DNA from 4 places in the Paenibacillus sp. FSL P4-0338 genome. Region 2 is predicted to be linked to each of the others. Evidence: riboswitches for the same ligand, from Rfam matches in the RefSeq annotation. Region 2 holds a riboswitch; each other region holds the start of a gene.
What was found. A riboswitch is a leader RNA that binds a small molecule or an ion and turns the genes downstream of it on or off. The one in region 2 is predicted to bind cyclic di-AMP.

Region 1 (3,439 bases), on a different contig from region 2:
TAATGACGACCGGCAGGAAGATGAAGGCCATCCACACGCTGGAGAATTTGGTGATAATGAAGATCATGGTGATCGTTAACGTGGTGAGCATCCCGACCGTATTCACGGCGAACTTGCTCTGCCAGCCTTGCGGCTTCGTTCTGTACCATTGGACCATCATGCCTAGCTGCGACAGCGTGAACGGAATGAATACCCCTACTGCATATAATGGAATGAGTCCTTCCGTATTCCCGTGAAATGCAGCTACGAGCACTGCCGACATGACGCCGAGGAAAATAATGCCGTTGGAGAAGCCAAGCCGGTCGCCGCGCACCATGAAGGCATGGGGCAGATATTTGTCTTTGGCGAACATGAACGCCAGCAGCGGGAAGGCCGAGTACGCCGTATTGGCTGCCAGGAACAGGATAACCGCCGTAATCCCCTGAATGAAGAAGTACAGCCCGCCACGGCCGAAGGTAGACTCGGTAATCTGTGAGACCACGGTGGCCTTCTCATCGGGCATGATGCCGTACCAGTAAGCCAGCAGCGTAATGCCTGTGAACATAGCTCCGAGAATGAGGCCCATGAGCATCAGCGTTTTGGCTGCATTTTTCTCCGCCGGCGCTTTGAAGTTAGGAATGGCATTGGAGACCGCCTCTACCCCGGTTAGGGCCGAACAACCGGAGCTGAATGCCTTCAGCAGCAGGAACATACTGACATTGGAGACTGCCGTACCAATCTCAGGAACGTGTGCATGAGCCCCGCCGGTTGCATATTTGAAGATCCCTGCGATAATCAGCACGAAGATGGAGACGACGAACAGATAGACCGGGATGGCGATGAACGAAGCCGATTCGGTCACCCCGCGCAGATTAACAATCGTTAAGAGTACGATAACAGATACCGCTATGAGGACACTATGATTATGCAGATTTGGAAAAGCTGAAGTGATCGCGTCCGTCCCCGCCGAGGCGCTTACCGCCACCGTCAGAATGTAATCCACCAGCAGCGAGCCGCCGGCCAGAAGCCCAGTATGCACTCCAAGATTGGTTTTGGCTACAATATAAGCTCCTCCGCCCTGCGGATAAGCGAATATCGTCTGCCGATAGGACAGAATCAGAATAGCCAGCAAGCCCAGTACGGCTAATGCAATTGGCAAGGAGTACCAGATGGCGGTGAACCCGGCGGCCACCAGTACGATTAGAATTTGTTCTGTTCCGTAGGCTACAGACGAGAGCGCATCAGAAGACAGGACAGCCAGTGCTTTCACCTTGGATAACTTTTCATGATCGAGTTCGTTCGACTTCATCGGACGCCCGATCAATAGTCGTTTTACCTTGCTTACCATTGTAGTAACAGTTCCTCTCTTGGTTAAGTTGAAAATGGGGTTTCCCTGCGCTGTTTTCATAAGTGGATTTCATAAATGCAGGCACCAAAATAAGCATACGGAAATGATCCGCATGCCTAATGTGCATGGTCATTATCCCACTAGTGGCTTACGAGGTTAGCTGGCGGATTCGGACTGTGGTAGCCCTACGGTTACAGCCCTTGCGGCCTGCTCCGATTCACCCCTTTTGGCCTTGGCCAAAGTGTGGTTCCCCCGTTTTTCCTTCCGGAAAATTCAGCGCATATTCAACTTCTCACAAGGACTAATATTAAGCTACAATACGTCTTCCGTAAAGCGTGGAAACAAATGAAAAAAGAATGAAAAGCACTCAAAACAACCAAATTCATCATCCGGTATGTCTTGATCTTTCATTCTCTTTCATTATCCCTTTAACACGTGATTTTACAGGGTTTTTGTATATTATTTTTCGCTAAAATTAAGGGGATTCTCTTCTCTTCCTTCTGCCCGTCAGCTTCTTACTCTGCAGGCTCCTCTTTCCGTCCTGTCCAGAGCAGAATGGAGATTAAGACAAAGGCTATAAGTGCAAGCAGAGGGATCGTAACAAATCCGAACCAATTCAGATAATCCTTGTTGCACGGTACGCCGATGGTGCAGGGAAGCACCTTGCTGAGCGCCGGAATTTTCTGCTCTGCATAATGATAAATAGAGATACAGCCGCCGATCAGACTAAGGGGAAGCACATAAGGAATGATCCGCTTGTCCGCCCGGTAGGTGGCGATCCCCAGCAAGAACAGCTGCGGGTACATGAAGATCCGCTGGAACCAGCACAGCTTGCACGGCTCGTAATGCAGGACCTCACTGAGATACAGGCTTCCCGCTACAGCCACCACACAGACGAACCAGGCCAAGTAGAGACAATTTCGCCGGCAGAAGGCAGAGAAGGCTGTCATTGGGCAGCTCCCGCTGCTGCTGTAGCTGCTTGAATCTGAGCGTCAATCTCCTCCATATTGAAAGGCTCCTTCACCTTGATGCCGTTCACGAACAAGGAAGGTGTATTCGTTACGCCCGCATCCGTGCCAAGCTGAATATCCCGGTCCAGCTCCTTCGCATAGGTGCGGTCGTCAATATCCTTGCGCAGCAGGTCATAATCGACCGGCAGCTCCAGCTGCTTGGCGAGACTCACCATGAAGTCAGGCGTAGCCCACTCCTTGTCTTCATTCCCCTGGTTGGCATAGATCGCATCGAAGTATTTCCAGAACGCTTCCTGGTTCTGATGATACACCGATAGCGCTGCCAGGGAGGCCGTTCTGGAATCCTTGCCGATGAAGGCCAGATTCACGAAATAGAAGGCTGCTTTATTCTGATCTACATAACCCTGAACGATCTGCGGTTTGATCACACCGGTGAACTGGGCGCAAGCCGGACATTTGAAATCGCCGAATTCCACAATTTTAACCGGAGCATCCTCCTTGCCAAGCCGCATCATTTCGCTGTAATTGAAGGCAACCGGCTTACTGTCTGTACCGGCAGGAGAAGAGTCCTTCGAAGCAAGTATGAATAAGCCTACAAAAATAATAACGACGATAGCCACCGTACTCACGATCAGAATTCTCGTTTTCTGCTTCTGCTGTTCCTGCTCTGCCCTGCGCTTCTCCTGCTTGCTCATTTGGGGAGCCATGACATTGTTCTTTTTTGTTTTGCTCAAAGAGAGTTCCTTTCCGTCCTCAGGACTGTCGTGATAAAAGAATAGTTACTTTCAAATTATATAATGTTAACTCTCTTGTTGGCAATCGCTGCTTATACGGCTTCGTTCTCCTCTGCTGACTCCCCGCCCCCTGTATCCTTGCCGAAGAATACCTCCGGGGAATGCTCCTGCGACTGCAGCTTAATTCTGAAGAAGAATTGTGTACCGCCTCCCTCTGCCGGTTCTGCCCAGATCTCTCCTTGCATCAGGTCTACAAGCTTCTTGCAGATCGCAAGGCCCAGACCCGTTCCGGGGTATTTGCGGGTATGCGACGCGTCCACCTGCGAGAAGGACTGGAAGAGCAGCTGCAGCTTATCCGGGGAGATGCCAATGCCGGTGTCGCGCACCATGAATTGCAGCGCCTGAGC
Region 2 (3,439 bases):
CAAGCTTGTGCCCTGTGTGCTGGGCTGGCTGCTCTATCTATTCCTTGTCCGCAAGCTTCTGCTCTATATGCAATTCGGCTATACCGCAGGTACCGGCATGTTCTCCTCGCTGCTAATCTGCCTGAAGGTGTTGATGCCTTCGATCGGTATTTCCGTCATTCTGGGGGCGGGAAGCCTGGCCGTAATTCTGCTCTGTAGCGCCTCTGCTCTGTTCTATCCCGGATTGCCGGCACTTATGCTCCGCCAGGCAGCTCCGCTGCCCTCCACGCTGTTCAATATGTGGGGAATCGCTGCCCAGTACCACCTCTGGTCCAGTAAATCATTTCCACAATAATAAGCTGCTACAGCGGCATACTAAAAAGAGTCACAGCCCCTCATCAGGGAGCAGGACTCTTTTTTGCTTGAAGAGAAGGACAAAAGCATTTGCAAAAGGGTAAATCGTCTGATACAATGATGCCTGTACCACTAGTAACAAAGTTGTAATCTTTCAAACAGAATCTTCCGTATCTATTGCAATTTAATCAATGCCGATAAGTCACTGTTCTGGTGCATAAAACGCCGAATTCCCTGCACCGGGAAGTGGGGGAACCATATTTTGGGTGAATTGATCTCGCTTTAGAGGGGTCATAGGGGAACCTTCTACCGAATCCTTAAGCTAACCTCGCAGGCCCTGGAAGGAGTACATCTTTTGATTAGACAGAATTTCAAGAAAAAATGCACCGCAGCGGCGCTGGGTCTTGTGATGGTATTCACACTCGGAGCGGGCAGTGCCTTCGCAGATTCCAAAATGGATACTGTGATTTCAAAAACCATTGGAACGTCGTATAAAACCGGGGGCACAACCACCAGCGGCTTCGACTGTTCCGGATTTACCAAGTATGTGTTCAAGAATGTCGGGCTTACCTTGCCCCGTACATCCAAAGCACAGTACAAAGTTGGAACAACAATATCCAAGAGCAATCTACGCTCCGGAGATCTCGTGTTCTTCAATACTCTGGGTAACGGAGTTTCCCATGTCGGTATTTATGTTGGAAACGGGAAGTTCGCACAGTCCTCCAGTTCACGTGGTGTAACCATCAGTTCGATGAGCCAGTCTTACTGGGCCAACCGCTACGTTGGCGCCAAAAGAGTAATGAGCACAACAGCCTACCAAGCTGTCGCTTACGATTGAACCTTTGAAGCATACCCCGAATATTTCAGCCTCTAACAACTAAATGTAACTTATACGAGCCCGGGATGATTATTGCCGTAATCATTTCCGGGTTTTTCCTTTTCCTTATTCTACCTTTTACCCGAATCCACAGCCTTGAAACAGCATTTTATTGCAAAAACAAAGAAAAAATCATATTAAATAACCCCGGCGCATAGATATGAGTCTTTCGAAAGGGCTATAACTCTAAAAAACAGCAAAAAAGATGGATTAATATGTTATAAGTGATTGCCAAGCGCCTTAGTCTTTGTTACAATTATCGCAGTGAGCTTTTAGTAACATTTTTGTAATTATTGAATCGCTTTTAACAAAGGTTTTGTCATGTATTGAATGAACCGCTAATCCTAATCAACAGTCGTGCCGAGTTCCCTAATGAATTAGGGAAACGGGGGAACCACTTTGGGTGAATTGACCTCCTATTCTAAGAGGGGTCATAGGGGACCTTCAACCGAACCCTTAAGCTAACCTCGTAGGCATTGGAAGGGGTATTTACTTTTGAAGAAGAAGCTAGCAGCCGCAGTACTAAGCTTGTCCATTATCTTCACAATCGGAGCAGGAAGCGCTTTCGCGGATTCCAAAATGGATAAAGTGATCGACAAAGCCATCGGAACCAAATACGTATCCGGCGGTACATCAACTAACGGGTTTGATTGCTCCGGATTTACAATGTATGTTTTTGATAAGATCGGCATTAACCTGCCCCATCAATCCGGCTCTCAGTACCAGATGGGTACTGACGTGTCCCGTGACGAGATGAGACCAGGCGATCTTGTATTCTTCAATACAAGCGGTAAGGGCATATCCCATGTAGGTATCTATGTTGGTGACGGCGAATTCGCCCATGCCTCTTCCTCACGCGGTGTAACCATCAGTTCGCTGAGTGACAGCTATTACGTCAACCGCTACGTTGGCGCCAAACGAATCATGAGTACAGATGCCTACAAGACTGTAGCTTCGGATTCCCAAGACAACGATGATGTACAATAATTCTTTGTAACCTACGCTCTTTTCCAAGATTTTTGCCGAAATCTTGGAGAAGGGCTTTTTTTTGTCTATAAAATTACTTACCCGTCTCTATATTTGTAAAACACCGATTCTGTACTTTCAGAAAATAATTATTGGCGTTTGTCAAGTTTCTGCATTTCCGCAAGGAATTTGCGTCGAAACTGGCTGTTTTTGTATATAATTAATAGAAGAACAAGTGGAAACGGCTTTTCCGTCCTTTAAAAGCAGTTTCGGCTGGAAGGAGGCCTCCCGTAATGATTAGCTCCCCGTTAACCTTTTATGTGGTGCCTATGGAACCGCAGCATGCCGCTGAGATCTGTGAGTGGAGCTACAAGCCTCCGTATAATATTTACGGCTGGATGTCCTGGGAGCAGATGCAGGCGCTGGGCGTGGAGTTCGGAGACCCGCAGCTTCGCAGTGAGCAATATGTATCTGTAGTGAACGGACAGGGGGATCTGTGCGGCTTCGCCCAGCTCTTTCCGATGGAGGGGGTAGTCCGGCTTGGTGTCGGAATGCGGCCCGAGCTGTGCGGCCATGGAATGGGGCATCTGTTCATGAAGGCTATTGTGCAGGCAGCACGGGCGCGATACCCGGAGCGTGAGATCGACCTGGAGGTGCTGACCTGGAACCAGCGCGCCATCCGCGCTTACCAGAAATGCGGATTCACTATAACGGATACCTATGAACGCCGCACCCCGACCGGCAATAAGCCTTTTTATTGCATGGTCTATGAGGAATAGCACTGGAGACAGATTGATTTGCAAAAAAATGGATCGTTTGTGTTCATTTTTTTGACACAAATACTATGATAACGCTTCACCATCCGCTATAATGGAGTCAGCAGCTTACATGGAGGGACGGATGCAGATGCAGAAATGGATCATGAGCGGTTTGTTTTTTGCCGCCTGTGCCTTTGCAGTAATCTTAATGTTTACCTTACCCGGTAAATCCGAGGTGGCGGAGCAGAACAAGCCGACCATGCCGGAGGTTGTGCTGGACGCTGCTGGCGCAGAAGCTACAGTGAAGGCCAATTGTATCTCCTGCCACGGTGACCAGCTTCAGGGCGGGGCGGGACCCAGCCTGCAGCAGGAAGGCGCTTCGCATGACGCGCCGCAGATCTACAGCATAGTCACCAAGGGCCGCGGACAGATGCCTTCCTTCAAAGACAGGCTGGCCCCTGAAGAGATTGCGAATGTAGCCCTATGGCTGGCCGAGAAGAAATAA
Region 3 (3,439 bases), on a different contig from region 2:
CAGCAGCATGCTTTCCGCTTCATGATTGAGCCCTTAAGTGATCTGTTCAGCGGAGAGGTAACGGTAGGGCAGTATCTGCTGCTGGATGAAGCCTTGATGCAGACTGCCTTCATGCAGTGGACGCTGGAGGAGGATGACATCCTGAGCGACTTGTGCAGCCGGTTTATCCATCGTAAACTGTATAAATATGTGGAAATGGAGCATTTGGATTCTGACACAATTGACGAAATCCGCCGCAGCTTCGCCGGTGCGGGACTCCGGCCCGATTATGACCTGGAAATTGATTATCCCACCGATCTTCCCTATGATGTGTTCCGTCCGGGAGAGGGCTTTGACAGCAAGCAGATCCTGCTTTTGGACAAGCATGAGCGGCTGAGGGAAATCTCCGAGGTATCGGACATTGTACGCTCCATCAGCGGTATTCACCGCGGCAGATACCATCTGTATTTTCCACAGGACAGGCTGCAGAAAGCCCTTTCACAGTTGCCGCCGTCCATCGCAGAGATTTTTGCCAAATAATCAGATCAAGCTTGGAATTATAGATAACACAACAGGCCGAAAGGATGTAATGTAATGCAGTTATTCGACACCCATACCCATCTGGATGCTCCACAATTCGACGAAGACCGCGAAGAGGTCATTGCCAGAGCGCTGGAAGCCGGCGTCAGCAAGATGATCAACATTGGCTTTAACCGGGACACGATACCGACGACCATGCAGCTTGCCGAGAAATATGATTATATTTTTGCAGCCGTAGGATGGCATCCCCAGGATGCCATCACGATGAGGGACGGAGACCTGGAATGGATCGCCTCCTTATGCTCTCATCCCAAGGTGGTTGCCATCGGTGAGATCGGGCTGGATTACTACTGGGACACCTCCCCTAAGGATGTACAGCATGATGTATTCCGCAAGCAGATCGGTCTGGCCCGTGAGCTGAAGATGCCAATCTGTATTCATAACCGAGATGCTCATGAAGATGTGATCCGTATCCTCCGCGAGGAGAAGGCGGGCGAGGTTGGCGGCGTAATGCACTCCTTCTCCGGCAGCTGGGAAAGTGCCAAGATGTGTCTTGAACTAGGATTCCATCTTTCTTTTGGTGGACCGATTACGTTCAAGAATGCCCGGGTGCCCAAAGAGGTGCTTGCCCAGACTCCGCTAGACCGGCTGCTGATCGAAACCGACTCCCCATATCTAACTCCGCACCCCTTCCGGGGCAAGCGAAATGAGACCGCTCATGTGAGGCTGGTAGCGGAGGCGGCCGCGGCAATAAAAGGGATTGAATTACAGGAATTGGCTGAAATTACGTATGCGAACGCACTGGAACGATTTGGGATACTCTGAAAACGGGAGTAAAAGCGGTGAAAAATGAAGTATAGCGGATGTATTAAACTTTTTTGACTGAAAAACGGCCGATTATTACAATATTTTAATCATTTTTTTACGTAAACGTGGTTGAATCGTCCTTTACAACATGTATCAAAACAGGATATCATCTTTTCAGTGCAGTGAGCTGTTGTAACTGTGACAGTCACTAATTTCATGGATCGTCTCGCTGAGTCTCCGTATGGAGAACGGGGGAACCAATAATGCGCTGCCGCATGAACGTACAAGAGTACTGGCACAGAATTGCCGCAGGCATTATTTGATTTCTTTACGTGGTCTTTGGGGTGAATTTGAGGGCAACCGCCGTGAGCGGGTGACCTGAGATAGGGCGTCTCTCTTATGTCCGAACCCGACAGCTAACCCCGTAAGCGCAAGTAAGAGAGGAAACCTCGTGCATAAGCATTCCGACGTATTCGACACCGGGAAGCCACGAAAGAGTCCTCTAAGAACTCTTTTTTAGGCTTCTTTTGTTTTGAATAATGAGAATGCTCCCGGCATACTGTTATATAACAGATCTCCGGAGTAACTATGCCGAGCAGGCGATCCATGAGCAGGAAACGCTGAAGCAAGTGCGGGCGTATCCTGTTGCAAACTCAAACTTAGTTTCGTCAGAAGTGATACAGTCACCTTGATATAACTTGGACGACGGGGCTATGTAAGGAGGATGGAAAGAGTGGGCGTATTCCAACCAGAGGTATCCCATGATTCGCAATCATCCAGCAGGTCTTTCGCATTACGGTTGAAGCAAGTGAATCCCCGCGTAGTTTTACTTGCCGGTGTGGCATCGATTGTTATCGCACTGTTAATACTGCTGTACGTACACGGTCAGAGCAAAAAAGAAATTACCCTAGTAATAGACGGACAGGTACAGACACTGGAGACGCGGGAAACGCTGTTCAGTGATATGCTGGCTAAGGAACAGATTTCGCTGCAGGCGCATGATGAATTATCTATTGGCCTTAGTGATGAAATAAAAGACGGCGACCGTATCGTGATTAACACTGCGCAGAAGTTCGCTCTTACCGTAGACGGAAAGACCGAGACGTTATTTACGACCGAGGATACTATTGGTCAGGCCATCGACAAGCTGGGCTATAGCCTGGAAGGCTTAGACAAGATTTACCCTTCGCTAGAAACCGCAGTATCTGCAGACATGGAAATCAAAATTGTCCGGATTAACAAGCATGTGGTTCAACGGACAACTAATTTGCCTTTCCGGGTCATTAAGACAGCAGACCCCTCATTGACCAAGGGAACCGTAAGAGTGGCACAGGCAGGTAAGCCGGGCGTAATGATTCAGCACATCGAGAAGATCTATCAAGATGGCGAGCTGGCATCCATGCGCATGATCGGCAAGGAAGTACAGACTGTTACCAAGGACAAAGTCATTGCCATTGGAACCAAGCCGCTTCCTAAGCCCGTCGTAGTTACTGCCAAAGTCTCCAAACCTGTAACAACCTCCAACTCATCTAAAGCCAGTGCAAGGGTCAGCAATGTTACCAGTAAGGCTGGTCTGGATTTCGAGTACAAAAGAATGATCAAAAACGTATCCATGACTGCGTATTCGTCGCAGGAACCGGGTATTGGAACACGTACTGCCTCCGGCACACGCGTAACGGAAGGCCGCACTATAGCTGTAGATCCTAGTGTTATACCGATTGGCTGGTGGGTGTACATTGAAGGATTAGGGTTTCGCCGAGCAGAGGATACCGGCGGTGCCATCAAAGGCAACAAGGTGGATGTCTATTACGATTCATTGAGCCATGCCCGTAATTTCGGCCGTAAGTCGCGCACACTCTATGTGATCGGACCTGTGAAGCCGGAGCTGAACTAAACGTAAAGTCTTTTGCAAATTAGCGGTTAATACGATATAGTGAGGGAAGCACTTACGAAATTTCAGAGAGCTGCCGCTCATCACTTATACATTCTTTAGCCAAAAAGAAGGGGAGCGAATCCTCTTCTTTTTGCGTTCTGGAGTAAGGAGTAAAAATATTTATGATTAAAGAGCTAATTGTGGTTGAAGGGAAAAGCGATACTGTTGCCGTTAAGCGGG
Region 4 (3,439 bases), on a different contig from region 2:
GGCGATGTTGGCTACGCGTGCAACCTCCCTTCATTATGAAGTTCAAACCAAGGTGGAATTTCATCCCGATCATTATTCGGAAACGGCGGGGATGGGGCTATACTATGATTCGAATAATTGGCTGTATGTTCACTTGACCCACTCCGAATCAGAGGGCACCGTTCTATCTGTGCTGCAGGCCAAGCTGGGGGAACGTATTGAATTGGTCCACAATTACATTCCAGTCCCTGAAGACACAGCGGAGCTCAAGCTGATCTATCATTCAGGCATCGCGAGTATCCTTTACCGCTTCGGGGATAACGGAGATTGGCAAGCTTTTGCAGAGAATATCGATGCTCTCTATCTGTCGGATGAAGGCGTGAACGGGGAGCCGGGGGAGATTGGCGGATTTACAGGCTTGTTCAATTTCATCGGCTCCGTGGATGCCCACCAGCATGACTCCTACGCTGATTTTGAGTACTATAGAGTTAAGAATTACTAACAGGAGTGGTGAATGGTTGTGAAGAAAAGTAGACAAACCCCCGTGCTGGTCGCGGTCTCTATCCTGCTCATTATTGTCAGCAGCCTGATCCCCTCGGCTCAGTCGGCTTGGCTGGGGGCGTTACAGACTCTTATGCTGGGAGCCGGATTGCTCGGCTGCTGTATGGCTTTTTGGCGGTTTGCCAAGGGCGGTAAGGGTGGTAAGGGCAAGAGCTGAGTTCTATGTACTGAACGGTTGGCGAAGACAGGATCGATGCATCGGATGGTTGAGCTATGTAAGGTGAGCCAAGCACTGTATGGATGCTGGTGCTGAGAATCAAGGACTAAGTCGCGGCGGATGCTGCGGCTTTTTTTGATAGAATCTATATGTTTTGGGATCCCCGCAAAGTACCTGAGTCATTTATCGAAGCTAAAGCCCCACTTTGAGGGGGCATTTTGTTTTGTAGGGGGACCCAGAGGCCCTTATTTTGTGAAAAAGACCGATTCTCTCCCCTTTGCGGACAGAGAGGACGTTAAAGGGCTGTGTGGAGAGGGAAATGAGGCGGAATAGGTTAATTAAGCGCCTCTCAGTCCGCATGGCCTTCGGAATGGTCCCATTTGCCGAAATAGGGGATCTGTAGTCCGCATGGCTCACCATCCATCACCTTCTTCGACATCCGTACCCTAATCCCGCCACATCCAACTCGTTCCGCGGCTCTCATTCCTATAGCCCGCGTATCCCGCGTTATACCCAGTCTCATCCCGCCGAAGGACGATGGACCGCAGGCAAGGCAGAATGGGCGGCTGCCATCTGTTCGCGTATTCCTCTAAGCCGGGCCTTCAGCTCGGGGATGCTGCAATCCAGGATCTGGCTGATGTCGGGCAGGGGGAGCTGGATGCCGTACCATAAGGCACTGGCAACGTGATCGTCCCAATTAAGCAGGGTAGCAGCGCAGCGGCTATGATCCCGGGCGAGCACAGCACATTGGCGGATGCACTCTCTGTAGGCAGCCGCAGCAGCGCTGTCCCCTGAGAGGCTGCTCTTCAGCCATAGTGGATGGAGTGCCACGAAGGTGGCGGTGGTTGCTTGCTCGGCGCGGGCGCCTTTTTCCAGCAGAAGGCAGCTTAGCGCATAGACGGGACTGCTATATTGCCGGGTGTAGTGGTTGAATCCGGCAGCAGCAGCTGCCGTGGGCGATAAGGGGTCAGGCATGTGGTCACGTTCCTTTCTGAATCTATACTGTGCAATTCATTCCAGCGCGCAAAAAACCGCAGGCAGAGGAGGACCTCTGCCTGCGGTTGTGGATAACAGGCGTAAGACGCCTGGCACAAAAGCGTGGCGGATCAGGGCTCTCTCCTTACGCTTACGAGGTTAGCTGTCGGATTCGGACGGTGAGAGTCGCCCTACCTGCCGGAGACCTGCGCGTGGCATTCTCCTTCGGATTCACCCCAAGTCGGCCTGACGGCCGGATGGTTCCCCCGTTTTCCACATGACGGAAATTCAGCGTGCATGCATTGCTTGTTTTCATGAATGCATTCATTTGCTTTCAACACGAATCATACTCTTTTCGGAGGGGGTTTGTAAAAATGGAAAAGAGTGCTATTCGCCTTTTTTTCAGCAAATGGCTGAATGGCTGTGCATAGGGAAGCTAAAACACCTATATGTAGCAGATTATCTGCCATTTATCTCGCTCAAGCGCTGTTTTTTATTTTTGGCAGAGATCACCACCACAGCGGAACCTTCTGATTCTTCCAGGCAATGATCCGCTTCACCTCACGAACGGTTCCTGTTGTAATCTCATAGTCGCTGCGCTGCGCTGCATGAAGGTCCAGGAAGTGCAGCATCCCTCCATAAGTCCCAACAGCCAGCAGCGTCTCATCCGGATTGATAGCTAACCCTGAAATAGTGCTTCCGGCATAATAACGCCACAGCTCCCGCCCCTCTGCATCAATGAGCCTTAAGTAGCCATAAGCGTCGCCAATGACAACACCCTCTTTCAGCGCTGCCGCTGCATACACCCGGGCTTCCTCGTTAACAAGCGGATATTCCTGGTCTGCCGGGAGTTTTCCTGCTACCACATCTTCAAGGGGAACGGCAAGGGTAACGCCATTATAGAAGTGGCAGGCATTGAACCATACGCTATGCTGGTCCTTCGTAAATATAGTATAGTGCGGGTAACTGGATTCCGGATTGAATAAGTGAACCTGCCCTGAAGTTATGTCATATAAAAGATGATCACTGCCCTGGCTGCCATAGGAAATCCATCTTCCATCCGGAGAGACGGCACCATGCGGCATGTCAATTTCAATGTGCTCTATCTCATCTGCTTTATATTCTTCGAGATCAGGATGCAGCAGATTCACCTCCCAGGGCTTCTCCTCCGATTGCTGGACCAGGAAAATTCCCTGGCTCATAACAAGCAATAACGCCCCGCCCCCGTTAAAAGGAATGACCTGCTCCAAGGGTAACGCCTGGTCCAGGCTGTCTATGTCCAAGACGGGAAAGTCCGGGTCCAGCGCTTGAATCGTTCCATTCAGCTCACGCCATGAGAGGGTTGCTACAACTGTGCCCTGAAGTGTGCTGTTCATGGATTGCATAATGGTAATCCCCTGAGTTCCGGCGAGCGCATAGAACTGATTATCAGGTGATGCCCCAACCAGGCTAAACTCGCCGAATACGGAAATAACATCCTTATGTACAACCACAACTGCATTCTTCTCCCAGGGGGTACCGGTGCTGAATACCACAGCATCATCACTGATGAAATGGATACCGCGAATCGCCTGCATCTCCTTCTGAAAGTGGCCGGAGAGCGGCCACGTTGCCGCCGGCAATTGCGCCCGCAGCTCAGCCATCTCACCGTGCTCATTAGCTCCTCGAATCATCTTATAGATTTTGGCGGCGAGGGTCCCGCGTGTATCCTCTGCGGGTTCATTTCCCGCTTTGTCCCAGCCTTCAGTCAGTCCTTTATGTACGAAT

Region 1: another riboswitch for cyclic di-AMP. It lies ahead of MKZ07_RS08245 (APC family permease); the one in region 2 lies ahead of MKZ07_RS33375 (C40 family peptidase).
Region 3: another riboswitch for cyclic di-AMP. It lies ahead of MKZ07_RS23745 (3D domain-containing protein); the one in region 2 lies ahead of MKZ07_RS33375 (C40 family peptidase).
Region 4: another riboswitch for cyclic di-AMP. It lies ahead of MKZ07_RS26290 (hypothetical protein); the one in region 2 lies ahead of MKZ07_RS33375 (C40 family peptidase).

Annotation. Positions count from the first base shown of each region.
Region 1 covers NZ_JBBOCG010000001.1:1,893,652-1,897,090, forward strand. The annotation lists gene MKZ07_RS08245 (APC family permease) at 1-1,327, opposite strand, end outside; cyclic di-AMP (ydaO/yuaA leader) riboswitch at 1,457-1,616, opposite strand; gene MKZ07_RS08250 (disulfide oxidoreductase) at 1,843-2,277, opposite strand; gene MKZ07_RS08255 (DsbA family protein) at 2,274-3,032, opposite strand; gene MKZ07_RS08260 (ATP-binding protein) at 3,125-3,439, opposite strand, start outside.
Region 2 covers NZ_JBBOCG010000003.1:14,760-18,198, reverse strand. The annotation lists gene MKZ07_RS33385 (hypothetical protein) at 1-334, shown strand, start outside; cyclic di-AMP (ydaO/yuaA leader) riboswitch at 547-685, shown strand; gene MKZ07_RS33380 (C40 family peptidase) at 743-1,171, shown strand; cyclic di-AMP (ydaO/yuaA leader) riboswitch at 1,559-1,701, shown strand; gene MKZ07_RS33375 (C40 family peptidase) at 1,706-2,197, shown strand; gene MKZ07_RS33370 (GNAT family N-acetyltransferase) at 2,470-2,955, shown strand; gene MKZ07_RS33365 (c-type cytochrome) at 3,083-3,439, shown strand.
Region 3 covers NZ_JBBOCG010000001.1:5,364,548-5,367,986, forward strand. The annotation lists gene MKZ07_RS23735 (HD domain-containing protein) at 1-519, shown strand, start outside; gene MKZ07_RS23740 (TatD family hydrolase) at 574-1,344, shown strand; cyclic di-AMP (ydaO/yuaA leader) riboswitch at 1,544-1,772, shown strand; gene MKZ07_RS23745 (3D domain-containing protein) at 2,060-3,220, shown strand; gene rnmV (ribonuclease M5) at 3,382-3,439, shown strand, end outside.
Region 4 covers NZ_JBBOCG010000002.1:512,824-516,262, forward strand. The annotation lists gene MKZ07_RS26280 (family 43 glycosylhydrolase) at 1-481, shown strand, start outside; gene MKZ07_RS26285 (hypothetical protein) at 500-697, shown strand; gene MKZ07_RS26290 (hypothetical protein) at 1,217-1,672, opposite strand; cyclic di-AMP (ydaO/yuaA leader) riboswitch at 1,807-1,976, opposite strand; gene MKZ07_RS26295 (WD40 repeat domain-containing protein) at 2,182-3,439, opposite strand, start outside.